3 regions of the Dongshaea marina genome follow, and region 3 is predicted to be linked to each of the others. Evidence: predicted binding sites of a transcription regulator. Region 3 holds the regulator's gene; each other region holds the start of a gene.

Region 1 (4,166 bases), 2.3 Mb from region 3:
CCAGAGCGCAGGTTAGACTCCACAGCAGAGTCTGAGCCGGGTGTCCGGGAAAAAGATACAACCCATAGATCCCCCAAAGCACTATCTCTCCCATGACTGAGAGCAGCAGCGCAAAACCGATTATTTTTCTATGAGATCCCATCCTGTCCTCCTCACTATGTGAGCTGGTTTCATTGATAAGTGAGGTTAAAGCTTCCAGCTAATGGAAGGTCAAGGGGTGTATTCCAAGGGGTGTGGCTAGCGGTGAAACAGGAACAGAGACTGGGTGCTGACAATAAAAAAGCCCCCAACGCATTGGAGGCTCTTATTGAATCCTTACCAGGGCATTTTTAGTTTAATCCGGGTAGTTATTCGTAACCCTCAAGTTCAAGTGCTGCTTTGAGCTTTGTTAAGCTGACCTTCTGCAGCAAGGCTGCTGCAGTAGAGCAACATGGATGTGGCTTGCGAGTCAGCGATCAAAGTCAAAGCTGCTTTCATGAGGTGAACCGGTTTATCCGGAAACGCTCCAGGTAAAGCTATTTATTCGACCCGCTCACCATGCTCGGCAATATCCAATCCGCGGCGCTCGGTCTCGTCATCGACTCGAAGATTCACAGCCAGGCCAATAATCTTGAGCAGGATATAGCTGGCAACCGTGGCGTAGACGACGGTGACCACAACCCCCAGAGCCTGTAGCCCAAGCTGAGCCCAGTTCCCCTCGATCACACCGGCTGTCCCGCCAATGGCCGATGAGGCAAAGACCCCGGTGAGCAGGGCACCGACGATTCCACCAATACCATGGATCCCAAAACAATCCAGGGAATCATCATATCCCAGCTTTGTCTTGAGAACCGCGGTCGCCCAATAGCAGATCACCCCGGCCAGTAAGCCGATACCAATCGCGGCTCCGGTTGTCACAAATCCCGCGGCGGGTGTGATCGCAACCAATCCGGCAATGGCACCGGAAACAGTTCCCAGCACAGAGGGCTTACGAGTGATACTCCACTCAGCAAACATCCATGCCAGGGCTCCGGAGGCGGCTGCCAGTTGAGTCGTCAGCATTGCCATCCCCGCTCCCTGTCCTGCGCCAAGGGCAGAGCCTGCATTGAAGCCGAACCAACCCACCCAGAGCATGGCCCCGCCAACCAGGGTCAGGGTCAGGTTGTGGTTAGCACTCTGATCGCAGCCCTCCTGGCGACGCTTACCAACAACCATGGCCGCGACCAGGCCGGATACACCGGCATTAATATGCACCACGGTACCGCCGGCAAAATCAAGGATCCCCTTGTTCATTAGCCAGCCATCACTCCCCCAGACCCAGTGGCAGATGGGAGCATAGACCAGCAGGAGCCAGAGGGCGATAAAGACCAATAGGGCCGAAAATTTCATCCGCTCCGCCACAGCACCTGTGATGATCGCAGCTGAAATCACCGCAAAGGTCATTTGGAAAAACACAAAGGCACTGGTGGGAATAGTGCCGGTTAAACTGGTAGTGGTCACCTTATTGAGCAGGAGATCACTCAGGCCACCAATAAAGCCGTTACCGGTGGAAAAGGCCAGGGTATAGCCTGCGACTGCCCACAGCAGTGAAACCAGGCAGCAGATCGCAAAACATTGTAGCTTGATCGACAACACATTCTTCTTACGAACCATGCCGCCATAGAAAAGAGCCAGGCCCGGGATACTCATAAACAGAACCCACATTCCGGAGCTCAGTACCCAGGCCGTGTCTCCGGTGTCCAACCCGGCCGGTGCCGCCAGCGCCGGGAGACTCAAGCAACTAACCGCCGGAAATAACATCCATAGCTTCCATTTCATCGCCACTCTCCTATCCATTCTCTGTCACTGAATATTTATAATTTGTGCAGAGTCAAACAAGAGACGTGCCAACTATTATTTAGTGTTATATATCAATTAATTAAGACGATTTTTGACGCTATTTTAGTTTTTAATCAGACCTGAATGCACCACTTAGAACAAAAAAGAGGCTATTTCGCACCGAGATGGTGCATGCTACACCAAGATGACCTCTGTCCCCTGCTCCCTGAGCTCCCGGATGATCTTGGGATCGGCCTCTGAGCCTGTGATCAAAACATCGATACGTTGTGCATGACAAAATAGCATCCCGGCACGTTGACCAATTTTATTGCTGTCGGTCAAAACCACAAGCTTGCCCACATGATCCAGCATTTTCTGCTCTGCCATGGCTGTGAGCATATCCATCTTATACAGACCATCGACCGTTAATCCCTTGCCACTGGTAAACATCCAGTGGCCGGCATACAGGGAGGAGATCTCATCCTGAGGAGCCAAAGTGATTGATTGGCTCTTATTGTACTGACCACCAATGATCACCACCCCATCGTGCTCCTGCTCTATCAGGTAATTGGCAAGGGGAAAATAGTTAGTGATCACCTGAACATCCTGACCGCATAGCTCCTGACCGAGCAAAAACGCGGTAGAGCCACAATTGATTACGGCACTTTCTCCCGGAGAGATCAGAGATGCTGCAGCCTGGGCAATTCGAACCTTTTCATCATGGTTGGATGCAAGATGAATATTAAACGGGGACCAAAAGCTCTTCTTTTGCGGAAGGGATTCGGCGCCATTACGAACTTTACGTAACCTCCCGGACTCACTGAGTTTCGTGATATCCCGGCGCGCCGTTGCCGGAGAGATCTCAAAGGCTTCGATGAGATCGGCAATTGTCAGATAACGCTTTTGCTGTAGCAGCTCAAGTATTGTGCTATGCCGCTGGGCTTCTGTCATAGCAGTTCCATTTTTTGATTATTTATGACTAGTATTGATTTTATAACTTCACTCCCGTGATTTAAACCCATTCGATAATCTTCAAGGGGCTGAGCCGCTCTGAGTAGTTAAACTTTGAAATGGCTCTCAATCATCCCCCTTCGATGACTATAGAAGTTGCATTCCCGCTTTATGAGCAGCCTCGGCCAACCGGGCTCTGGCGAGTCGAATATTCTGGGCCCACTGCTCATCCCGGGCCCACATCTCGATCACCATGGGAGCTGCGTACTCCATGCTAAGTAAAGTTTTAAAAATGGATTCAAAATCAACATCCCCCTCCCCGATCACCAGATCCCGGAACTGCCCCTGGTGATCAGGTGTCACTCTCAGCGTGTCTTTGAGATGGAGCTGAACAATATGCTCACAGCTGAGCTTGAGCTCGGTACAGGTATCGTAATTCCAGCCACTAATATTGCCTACATCCGGATACGCCATGAAATAAGGAGATGGGAGCTCATTTTTCAGGATCTCAAATTTACTCAAGGAGTTGAGATAGGGAGTATCCATGATCTCAACGCCCAGCATCACACCGGCGCGCTCCGCCATTTTCGCAGCGCTCCTCATCCCCTCAATAAAACGGCAATGGCTTTCGGGAGTTTGTGTCTCATAGTAAACGTCATACCCGGCAAGCTGGACGCAACGCACCCCCAGTTTATAGGCGAGATTGATCGCCTTTTGCATCATCACAAAAGCCTGCTGTCGAACCGACGCATCTTTTGAACCAAACGGGAATCTGCGGTGAGCACTCAGGCACATGGAGTGAAGGGGAATGGCATGTTTCTCACACAGACGGCGCAGGGCGTAGATCTTCTCATCACTCCAATCCAGGCGCTGACGTCGCTCATCTGATTCATCTACTGATATTTCAACAAAATCAAAACCAAACTCTTTGGCTGTCAGGAGCTTCTCCTCCCAGGATAGTTCAGCGGGCATCGCTTTCTCATACAGCCCCAGGCGAAAAGAGTTATCAAAACTATGCATTGCACACCTCATGGAAAAGTTCAGCTCCTCCCTGGCTGCCGGGCAGACGATGAGGAGCTTTGTTGAGCGGCTAAATCATCGGCCCCCTCTTACCTGGGGCTCGCTATCACAGGGCAATGAAGCGACTCAAATCTGCCGGCATGGAGAAATAAATATCCGCCCAGGACCCTACAAAAATGATTTGTAAGGCAGCTCGGGATCATCAATGAAAATGTCATCAAAACCTCGAGGGTGCTGGTAGTAACGCTTATCTTGATCGGTCGGGAAGGTGTACTTGCCTCCGACCTGCCAGAAGAAGGGGCTGAATCCATAATTCAGGCGATCTTTTTTCATCTTCCACAGAACCTCGATCTCACGGGGATCATTTTGGAAGTTTGCCCAGATATCATGGTGAAACG
Region 2 (4,166 bases), 1.1 Mb from region 3:
AAGGCTGAACTCCTGGCGCTGCGGTGTCAGGAATGCCGCAAACCCGCCATCGACCCGGCCCGCTTCGACTTGAAGCATCACCGACTTCCAGGCGGTCGAGACTATCTTGACCTCCAGGTTCAGCCGATTGGCCATCTCCTGCACAAGGTCAATATCAATCCCTGATAGCGCGCCATCTTTCATGTAGTTGAAGGGGGGGAAATCGTCCACGGTTGAAAAAACCAGGACAGGTTTGGAGAACGCATAGTATCCCCAGGAGCTTAGGAGGATAAGGCAAAATAGAATAATGCGTTTCATGGGGTACCCTGGTGTATATGCCTTCAACGATTCAAGACTTGGAGTCAGTATCTTCTGTAATTTTAGTCTATCTCCCTCTTTTAAACCTTTGCTTCCTACTTTGTGCATCAACACCGTTCTCGCTTACATCATTAGGCGATCGACTCAGTTGCCTTGGTAGTGATAGCGACTCTCCTGTCAGCACTCTCCCAGCAAGACGCCGAGCTTTTCGGGGGGGACTGTAAATTGGGATGCTGATGTGGAGCCTTACTCAGGAGGCGGTTGATGAGCTGTTGCTGCTGAGCCATTAACAGGCCGTTATTCTGGTTGAGCTGGTGACAGGCGTTGATCTCATCAAGATACGCCTGCCATTGCCGGACGATGGGATTGGCGATCTTGGGTGGAAGTTTCTTTAGTAACTGGGTGATACCGGTCTTATCGGCACTGAACCCGAGTGCTTGCAGCAAACCGTCTCTTTGTTGTCCCTGATGGTCAATGGATTGCAAAAGTTGCTGTTGGCACTCTATCAGACGGTTTATCTCAGCGCTGTTACACCGATGAAGCGCTTCACTGAGCTGCTGCATCACCCGGTTGAGTTGCTGCAGCTTCTGTGTATCCCTTGCTATTAGCTGGTACAGTCGTTGGATCTTTCGGGCAAGGGGCTGATTCATGAAGACTTACCATTGTGAATACTGGCTCCCATATCCAGCAGATTATCTGCCAGCTGTTCGATGTCAACATTGAGTGAGCCTTGGCGAAGCTGCTCTTTGATCTGCTGAACCTTGAGGTTATCAACCTCAGGGGCCGCATCCAGACGCTGGCGAGCCACCTGGGTCAGAATATCTGAGCCAGGCTCAGCTTTGGTCGGTTGAGAGCGGCTCTCTCGACTCGATGGGGGAGCCTCACTTAGGGTGACCGGGCGAATGAATGAGAGTTTGTCGATGCTCATGAGAGTGTCCAATAAATCCTGATTGTTGTTATATTCGACGCAAGTTGCCGATTGTTTATAGCCAGGTTGAAAAAGATCAAAAGTGAGTTTGCACCTGGTGATGATTAATGACCTCAGCCCAGATCTGTTTATGAGAGCTTAGATTGCGTACCCTTATCTGTTGGTGGAGCTTGCCACTTTGCAAGGCCATCCCGGGAGCCGTGATCTTCAGGTTTCCACTCTGGGCGATAATATTAATATGTTCACCCCGCTCTATCATCGCGCCTCTCATTACGCTCACTGGAGTGATCACCTGCCCGGGAGGGAGCGGCCGGCGAACAACCATCCCCAAGAGTGGCTTACGGGCACTATAGTAGCCGGCATAAAGGGTACTGAGATCCTGCGTTCGGTAGCCCAAATCCGAGAGAATAAGTTTATGCTGGCGGTGAAGGGAGGCGTTGCTGACAACGACCCTGGCATAGATATGGGCATTGACCCTGGAAAACAGTTGCCAGTGCGTTTGCGGACTTTGGCAAATGAGCCGGACGGTGAAGTGGCCCAGAGGCGCCTTGCTGCCCAACATGGGCTCCACCTTGACCGGGTTCGGGCAGGGGGCAACCCCCTGAAGGAGCAGGGGGGAGATATCCAGTTGATAGCGTCCGGAGCCTTGCTCCTGAACCATCTTTTCCAGGATGGGATCCAGGTGTTGGTGGATCGCCTGGTTAAGCTGAGATTGGAGCACGCTTCCATAGGCCAGTCCAGTAAACAGCCAAAGCAGTGTGATGTAGCCGATCCTCTGTTTCATCTGTTCTATTATCCCACCCATCCGGTGGCTAGTTTAGCCTGAATCCTCCTTTCACAGAAAGACTCATCTCTATCAAAATTAAGACGGGAGTATTTTGATGGGACCTTCTCATCAATCCTCTCTTGGGCGGAAATAGAGTTTACATTGGCTTCCTCCGCCCTGGTACTTCCGGAAATATCATTTCACATATTGCTCAATGTATTGAAAATAAAGGAATTTAATATTGGCATTATTTTTGCTTAAGAGTGGGCTTTTGTTGGTTCAGAGGTGAAAGTGAGTATCAAGCTGGAGCAGGCCCTGGGAGCCCATGTCGATATGCTGCGTTTTCATATCCAGCGGGCAGAGGTATTGGCCGGCAATATTGCCAACGCAGATACCCCGGGTTATCAGGCCAGAGACCTGGATTTTAATGCCTATGTTACCGATGCTCAGGCCAGGCTTGAGGGGGTCGGTGCTCCCGCCCTGAGTCGGGAGCTTAATTATCGTATCCCGGAGCAATCGAGCGCCGATGGCAATACGGTTGAGATCGGTCAGGAGCAGGCTCGCTTTTCCCAAAATGCGATGGATTATCAAACCAGTTACAGCTTTCTCAATATGCAGCTTCGAGGTCTGAAGCAGGCGATTGAGGGGCAGTCCAGCTAAGGCAGGAGCGAGATGTCACTCGATTCAATTTATCAGATCGTCGGCTCGGCGATGAATGCCGAAACGGTCAGGCTCAATACGGTTGCCTCCAACCTGGCTAATGCCAATAGTGTGGGCGGGAGTGAGAGCGAAACATATCATGCCAAAAAAACCGTGTTTGCCACGGTTTACCAAAATAACCTCGCGGGCTCATCCTCTCCCGACTATGGTGCATCGGTTCGGGTTGCCGGGGTGGTCGATAGTCCCGAGGCTCTGGAGCGGCGTTATCAGCCGGATAACCCCAAGGCCGATAGCAAGGGCTATGTCTATGCTCCCAATGTGAATCCTGTGGAAGAGATGGCAGATATGATCTCGGCATCGCGTAACTTTGCAACCAATGTTGAGGTACTCAACAGTGCCCGGGGTATGCAGCTCAAACTACTTAAGCTTGGAGGCTAAGTTGTGAATACCTCAGTGAATGCTCAGAACAACACCCTGCTGTCCGCGGACAACACCCAGCAGCCAGTTCAACAGGGGATGGATGTTGATGAAAACATGTTCATGACCCTGATGCTGGCGCAGCTTAAAAACCAGGATCCGACCGAGCCACAGGATAGCTCTGAGTTTTTGAGTCAGCTGGCGCAATTCAGTAGCGTCAGTAGTCTGCAATCCTTGCAGAAGCAGGTTCAGGGACTGGCCTATGGACTGAGTACCGCCGTGGATCTGACGGCAACCAGCATGGTGGGAAGCCAGGTTCTGTTTGCAACGGACAAGGTTGATCTGACCCAGGACGGTAAGGTTCAGGGGCAACTCAACTTGGGGGATGATGCCAAGCAGGTGACGCTGAATATCTATGATGAGGATCATCAGCTGGTGGACTCCGTAAACCTTGGAGATCATAACCAGGGAGCCTGTGCCTTTACCCTGGATCAGAGCGAACTCAAGCTCAAGCCGGGCCACTATCAGATCTCGGCAACCGCAACCATCGGCGGTGAGCCAACACCGCTGCAAACCAATATAGCGGCCCGGGTGGATAGTGTGGAGCTGGCTCAAAATGGCATCTATCTGCACTTAGAGGGGATGGGGGTGATCCCTATTGAGCAGGTCACCCAGATCACCGGCGGGGCCGACAAATCGTCCGGCTCATCGGCACTCATGTCTCCCTTTACCCTCAATCACCACCTTTAATCTCTACAGGAGTAATCATGTCTTTTTCTATCGGACTTAGCGGATTGAATGCTGCCAGCGATGAGCTGGAGGTGACCAGTAATAACATCGCCAACGTCAATAGCGCAGGCTATAAATCCTTTCGCAATCAATATGCTTCTGTATATAACCAGTATGCCCCGGGTGGCGTGCAGCTGGCGGCACAGACTCAGCGCTTTACCCAGGGTAGTTTTCAGGAGACCGGGCGTTCTTTGGATATGGCGATTCAGGGCGGCGGTTTTTTTGTGGGTTCGATGAATGGCCATCAGGTCTACACCCGGCGTGGCTATTTTCAGCTCGACAGCCAGGGGGTCATTACCAATGATCTGG
Region 3 (4,166 bases):
GACCCAGGCGATTTCGGATGATGGCCCTAGTGCTTACCTTTTTCATTGACCTTGTCGATGGTGCGATGGCGCAGCCGGACATTTTTCCCCATCTGCTTAAAGCGATTCATCAGGTATTCGGCGATGAATACCGAGCGGTGGCGCCCACCGGTACAGCCGATCGCCACTGTGACATAGCTGCGGTTATTGCGCTCAAGCTGCGGCAGCCAGCTGCACAAAAAATTTTGGATTTGCAGCATATACTTCATCACATCGGGCTGGCTGGCAAGGTACTGCTTCACCGGCTCATCCTGACCACTGTAGGGTTTGAGCTCGGGTATCCAGTAGGGATTGGGTAGAAAACGGGCATCAAACACATAGTCGGCATCATTGGGGATGCCGTGTTTAAAGCCAAAGGACTCAAATACCAGGATCAACTCTTTCTCTTTCTTGCCGAGGATCCGCTCACAGATCAGCTCACTGAGCTGGTGAATACTCAGGGCACTGGTATCGATTCTAAGATCGGCACTGGAGGCCAGAGGGGCCAGCAGTCGGCTCTCTTCGATGATCGCCTCATCCAGTGACATATCACCCCTTGAGAGGGGATGTAAGCGGCGGGTCTCACTAAAGCGCTGGACCAGCTTGTCATCGGTGGCATCCAGATAGAGTCCGGTCACATCAATACCAGGTTCACTGCGGATGGTCTGCAGATCGGTGAGCAGCTGCTCGGGCTCTGCTGGCATGTTGCGGACATCGACACTGACGGCAACCTGTTGGTATTTCCCCCGCAGGGTATTGAGGAGCTCGGGCAGCAGGACTACGGGAAGGTTATCGACGCAGTAGTACCCAAGATCTTCTAAAACTCTCAGGGCAACGGTTTTTCCTGATCCGGAGCGACCGCTGACGGTGACTAGTTTCATAATGGCCTCACGCTGAAGTGATGAGCTCATAAAGCTCCTCGCTATCTTTGGCGTTTCTGAGTTTCTGGCTAAAGGATCTTTGATTAAGAGTCTTGGCGATGAGTGACAGGGTTTTCAGGTGTAGTTGACATTGATCTTCAGGAACCAGCAGGGCAAATAGCAGGTCGACAGGCTGACCATCCAGAGCATCAAAATCCAGAGGCTCCTGCAAGGTGATCAGCACCGCGGTCGCTTGCTCCAGATCGGCGAGTCGGCCATGAGGAATGGCGATCCCCTGACCAATCGCCGTGCTACCAATATTCTCCCGGTTTAGCAGGGCTTCGAGTATCGGTAGAGCGGGACGATCCAGATTCTCGGCCGCCAGCTCACTGATGATTTCAAAAGCGTGCTTTTTACTGCGGCACGGGACAGCACTTTGCGTGCAGTCCCGTGTGAGTAGCTCAATAAGATTCATGATGTTATTTGTGAGACATCTTCTCTTTGTGTTTGATGATCTGCCGATCCAGCTTATCGATCAGGCCATCAATAGCGGCATACATGTCCTGGTGACAGGCATTGGCAAAGATCTCGCCGCCATTAACATGAAGATTGGCTTCAGCGATCTGATCGAGTTTTTCTACGTTGAGAACCACATGTACCTGATTGATGTGGTCGAAGCGGCGCTCCAGCTTGGTGAATTTGTTTTCAACATAGTCCCTGAGTGCAGGGGTAACTTCTACGTGGTGACCAGTCAGATTAATCTGCATAAACGTCTTCCTTTTGTTTCTGATGCTTACACCAGGCGTTTTCGTTGGTTAGAAGGTGGTATCGCCAGAGATTCCCGATATTTGGCAATCGTGCGTCTTGCCACCTTGATCTCTTGTTCAGCCAGCAGCTTGGCAATTTTGCTATCACTCAGCGGCTTGGCTGGATTTTCTGCAGCGACCAGTTTTTTGATCAATGCACGAATTGCGGTTGATGAACATTCTCCGCCACTCTCGGTACTGACGTGACTGGAGAAAAAATACTTAAGCTCAAACACACCCCGTGGGGTATGCATAAATTTTTGGGTGGTCACTCTGGAGATGGTGGACTCATGCATCTCGACAGCCTCAGCCACATCATTGAGTACCATGGGTTTCATCGCCTCTTCCCCATGCTCAAAGAATTGCTGCTGATAGTTCACAATACAGCGGGCGACCTTGAGCAGGGTTTCGTTGCGGCTCTCCAGGCTTTTGATCAGCCATTTGGCATCCTGAAGGTGAGAGCGAATAAACTTGCTATCGGCCTGGGAACTGGCAGATCGCACCATGGCCGCATACTGCTCGTTGACCCTTAGTTTGGGTACAGCGTCGGGATTAAGCTCTACCACCCAGCGCTCACCGCGCTTGATCACAGAGACATCCGGAATCACATAGGCCGATGCACTGGAGACGATCCGGTTACCGGGGCGGGGCTCAAGATGCTGGATCAGATCCAGGACATCGCGCAGCTCCTCTTCCTTAAGGCGCATCTTGCGCTGTAGCTGGCGAAAATCTCTTTGGCCCAGCAGATCCATGTGCTGCTCGACCACCTGTTTGGCTTGCTCCAGCCAGGGGGTCGAAGAGTCATAGTTGTTGAGCTGGATCTGCAGGCACTCCTGAACCGAGCGAGCCGCGACTCCGACGGGATCGAAGTGCTGAATTCGCTTGAGGACCGTTATGATCTCCTCGATGGAGATCGGCTCTTCCTCATTGGGACTGCTGACCGCTTCCTGGATATCCTCCAGCTCCTGCTTGAGGTAGCCGGATTCATCGATGCCATCGATGATCGCCAGCGCAATGGCGGATTCCTCATCGGTGAAAGGGGTCATCCTGGCCTGCCAGAGCAGGTGCTCCTGCAGGCTCTGGGTGGTTTCCCCCTGGAACATGGAGTCTCGTTCATCATCGCGAATCGAGACGGCCGGGGTGTTTGCTCCGGCGCTGTAGGCTTCTTCCCAGGTGGTATCTACAGGCAAGTCGTCAGAGAGCTGCTCCTGATCCAATGCTTCTTTGATCTCCAGCTCGCTTTGGTGCTCAGTCTCGGTGTCTGCAGAAAGGGACTCTTCACGGGCTTGATCTGCATCCTGCTCCTGGCTCTCTTCGTTTTCCAGCAGGGGGTTGCTATCGAGCGCTTCCTGGATCTCTTGCTGCAGATCGAGTGTTGAGAGCTGTAACAGCCGGATCGCTTGTTGAAGTTGTGGAGTCATGGTCAGCTGCTGACCAATTCTTAACTGCAGTGATGGCTTCATTTAGGACTGTGCTTCCTTATTGTTATGGCTTTCTGATCCGCTTTCAGCCCGGGTCTGCGCCCTTGCTTTTACTATAGACTGAATTGATCTCCCAGGTAGACCTGCTTGACCTGTTGGTTTGCCAGCACTTCCTGAGGTGTACCCTCCGCTATCAGCTTACCATGGCTGACAATGTAAGCCTTTTCACAAACATCCAGTGTCTCTCTTACATTGTGGTCAGTAATGAGGATCCCAAGCCCCCGGTCCCGTAAATGCTCAATTATTTTTTTGATATCCAACACAGATATCGGATCTACCCCGGCAAAGGGCTCATCGAGCAAGATAAATTTTGGCTCTGCAGCCAGGGCTCTTGCGATCTCAACCCGGCGGCGCTCACCTCCGGAGAGGCTCATTCCTAGACTACCGCGAATATGGGTAATATTGAACTCTTCAAGTAGCTGTTCCATCTTTTGCTGTCTCGTTCCATGATCGAGATCCCGACGAGTCTCTAAAACAGCCATCAGATTTTGTTCAACACTCAGGCGGCGAAAGATTGAGGCTTCCTGAGGTAGGTAGCCGATCCCCTGGCGGGCACGGATATGCATTGGCTCGGTCGAGACATCCAGTTCGTCGATGCAGATGCTGCCGTTATCCCGCTGTACCAGGCCGACGATCATGTAAAACGAGGTGGTCTTCCCGGCTCCGTTAGGACCCAGCAGGCCGACAATTTGCCCGGTTGCAACCGAAAGGCTCACATCCTGAACAACCATCCGACCCTTGTAACTCTTTTGCAGACCTGATGCGGTTAACAGCGCCATAGTGACCTCATTTGTTGCTTTGCTTGGTATCGGATTTTTTGAACTGATTCGGAATAAACACCGTATGGACGCGATCTTGTTTGCCCTTGCTTTGGGCGTTGATCTGCTGTTTATCCATCTGATAGGTAATTACGTTGCCGGTGACTTCACTTTCCAGCTGTTTGACCTGAGCCTCTCCGGTCAGGGTCACCAGCTGTTTGGATACCTGATAGAGCAGGGTAT

Evidence for each region. The regulator sigma-54, encoded in region 3, starts transcription at its own class of promoters, with help from an activator protein. The targets are predictions, from matches to a motif close to TGGCACNGTTTTNGCTT.
Region 1: a site for sigma-54 is predicted at 1,852-1,868, ahead of DB847_RS14705 (ammonium transporter). Genes of this name have one in related genera too.
Region 2: a site for sigma-54 is predicted at 2,234-2,250, ahead of flgB (flagellar basal body rod protein FlgB). Genes of this name have one in related genera too.

Annotation. Positions count from the first base shown of each region.
Region 1 is NZ_CP028897.1:3,114,764-3,118,929, forward strand. It holds gene DB847_RS14700 (hypothetical protein) at 1-142, opposite strand, end outside; gene DB847_RS14705 (ammonium transporter) at 520-1,797, opposite strand; gene ulaR (HTH-type transcriptional regulator UlaR) at 1,993-2,748, opposite strand; gene DB847_RS14715 (L-ribulose-5-phosphate 3-epimerase) at 2,896-3,768, opposite strand; gene ulaG (L-ascorbate 6-phosphate lactonase) at 3,937-4,166, opposite strand, start outside.
Region 2 is NZ_CP028897.1:1,468,730-1,472,895, forward strand. It holds gene DB847_RS07195 (substrate-binding periplasmic protein) at 1-297, opposite strand, end outside; gene DB847_RS07200 (flagella synthesis protein FlgN) at 429-947, opposite strand; gene flgM (flagellar biosynthesis anti-sigma factor FlgM) at 944-1,225, opposite strand; gene flgA (flagellar basal body P-ring formation chaperone FlgA) at 1,302-2,009, opposite strand; gene flgB (flagellar basal body rod protein FlgB) at 2,283-2,651, shown strand; gene flgC (flagellar basal body rod protein FlgC) at 2,664-3,089, shown strand; gene DB847_RS07225 (flagellar hook assembly protein FlgD) at 3,093-3,818, shown strand; gene flgE (flagellar hook protein FlgE) at 3,836-4,166, shown strand, end outside.
Region 3 is NZ_CP028897.1:378,848-383,013, forward strand. It holds gene DB847_RS01955 (HPr family phosphocarrier protein) at 1-46, opposite strand, end outside; gene rapZ (RNase adapter RapZ) at 27-899, opposite strand; gene ptsN (PTS IIA-like nitrogen regulatory protein PtsN) at 907-1,353, opposite strand; gene hpf (ribosome hibernation promoting factor) at 1,358-1,645, opposite strand; gene DB847_RS01975 (RNA polymerase factor sigma-54) at 1,672-3,147, opposite strand; gene lptB (LPS export ABC transporter ATP-binding protein) at 3,219-3,944, opposite strand; gene lptA (lipopolysaccharide transport periplasmic protein LptA) at 3,952-4,166, opposite strand, start outside.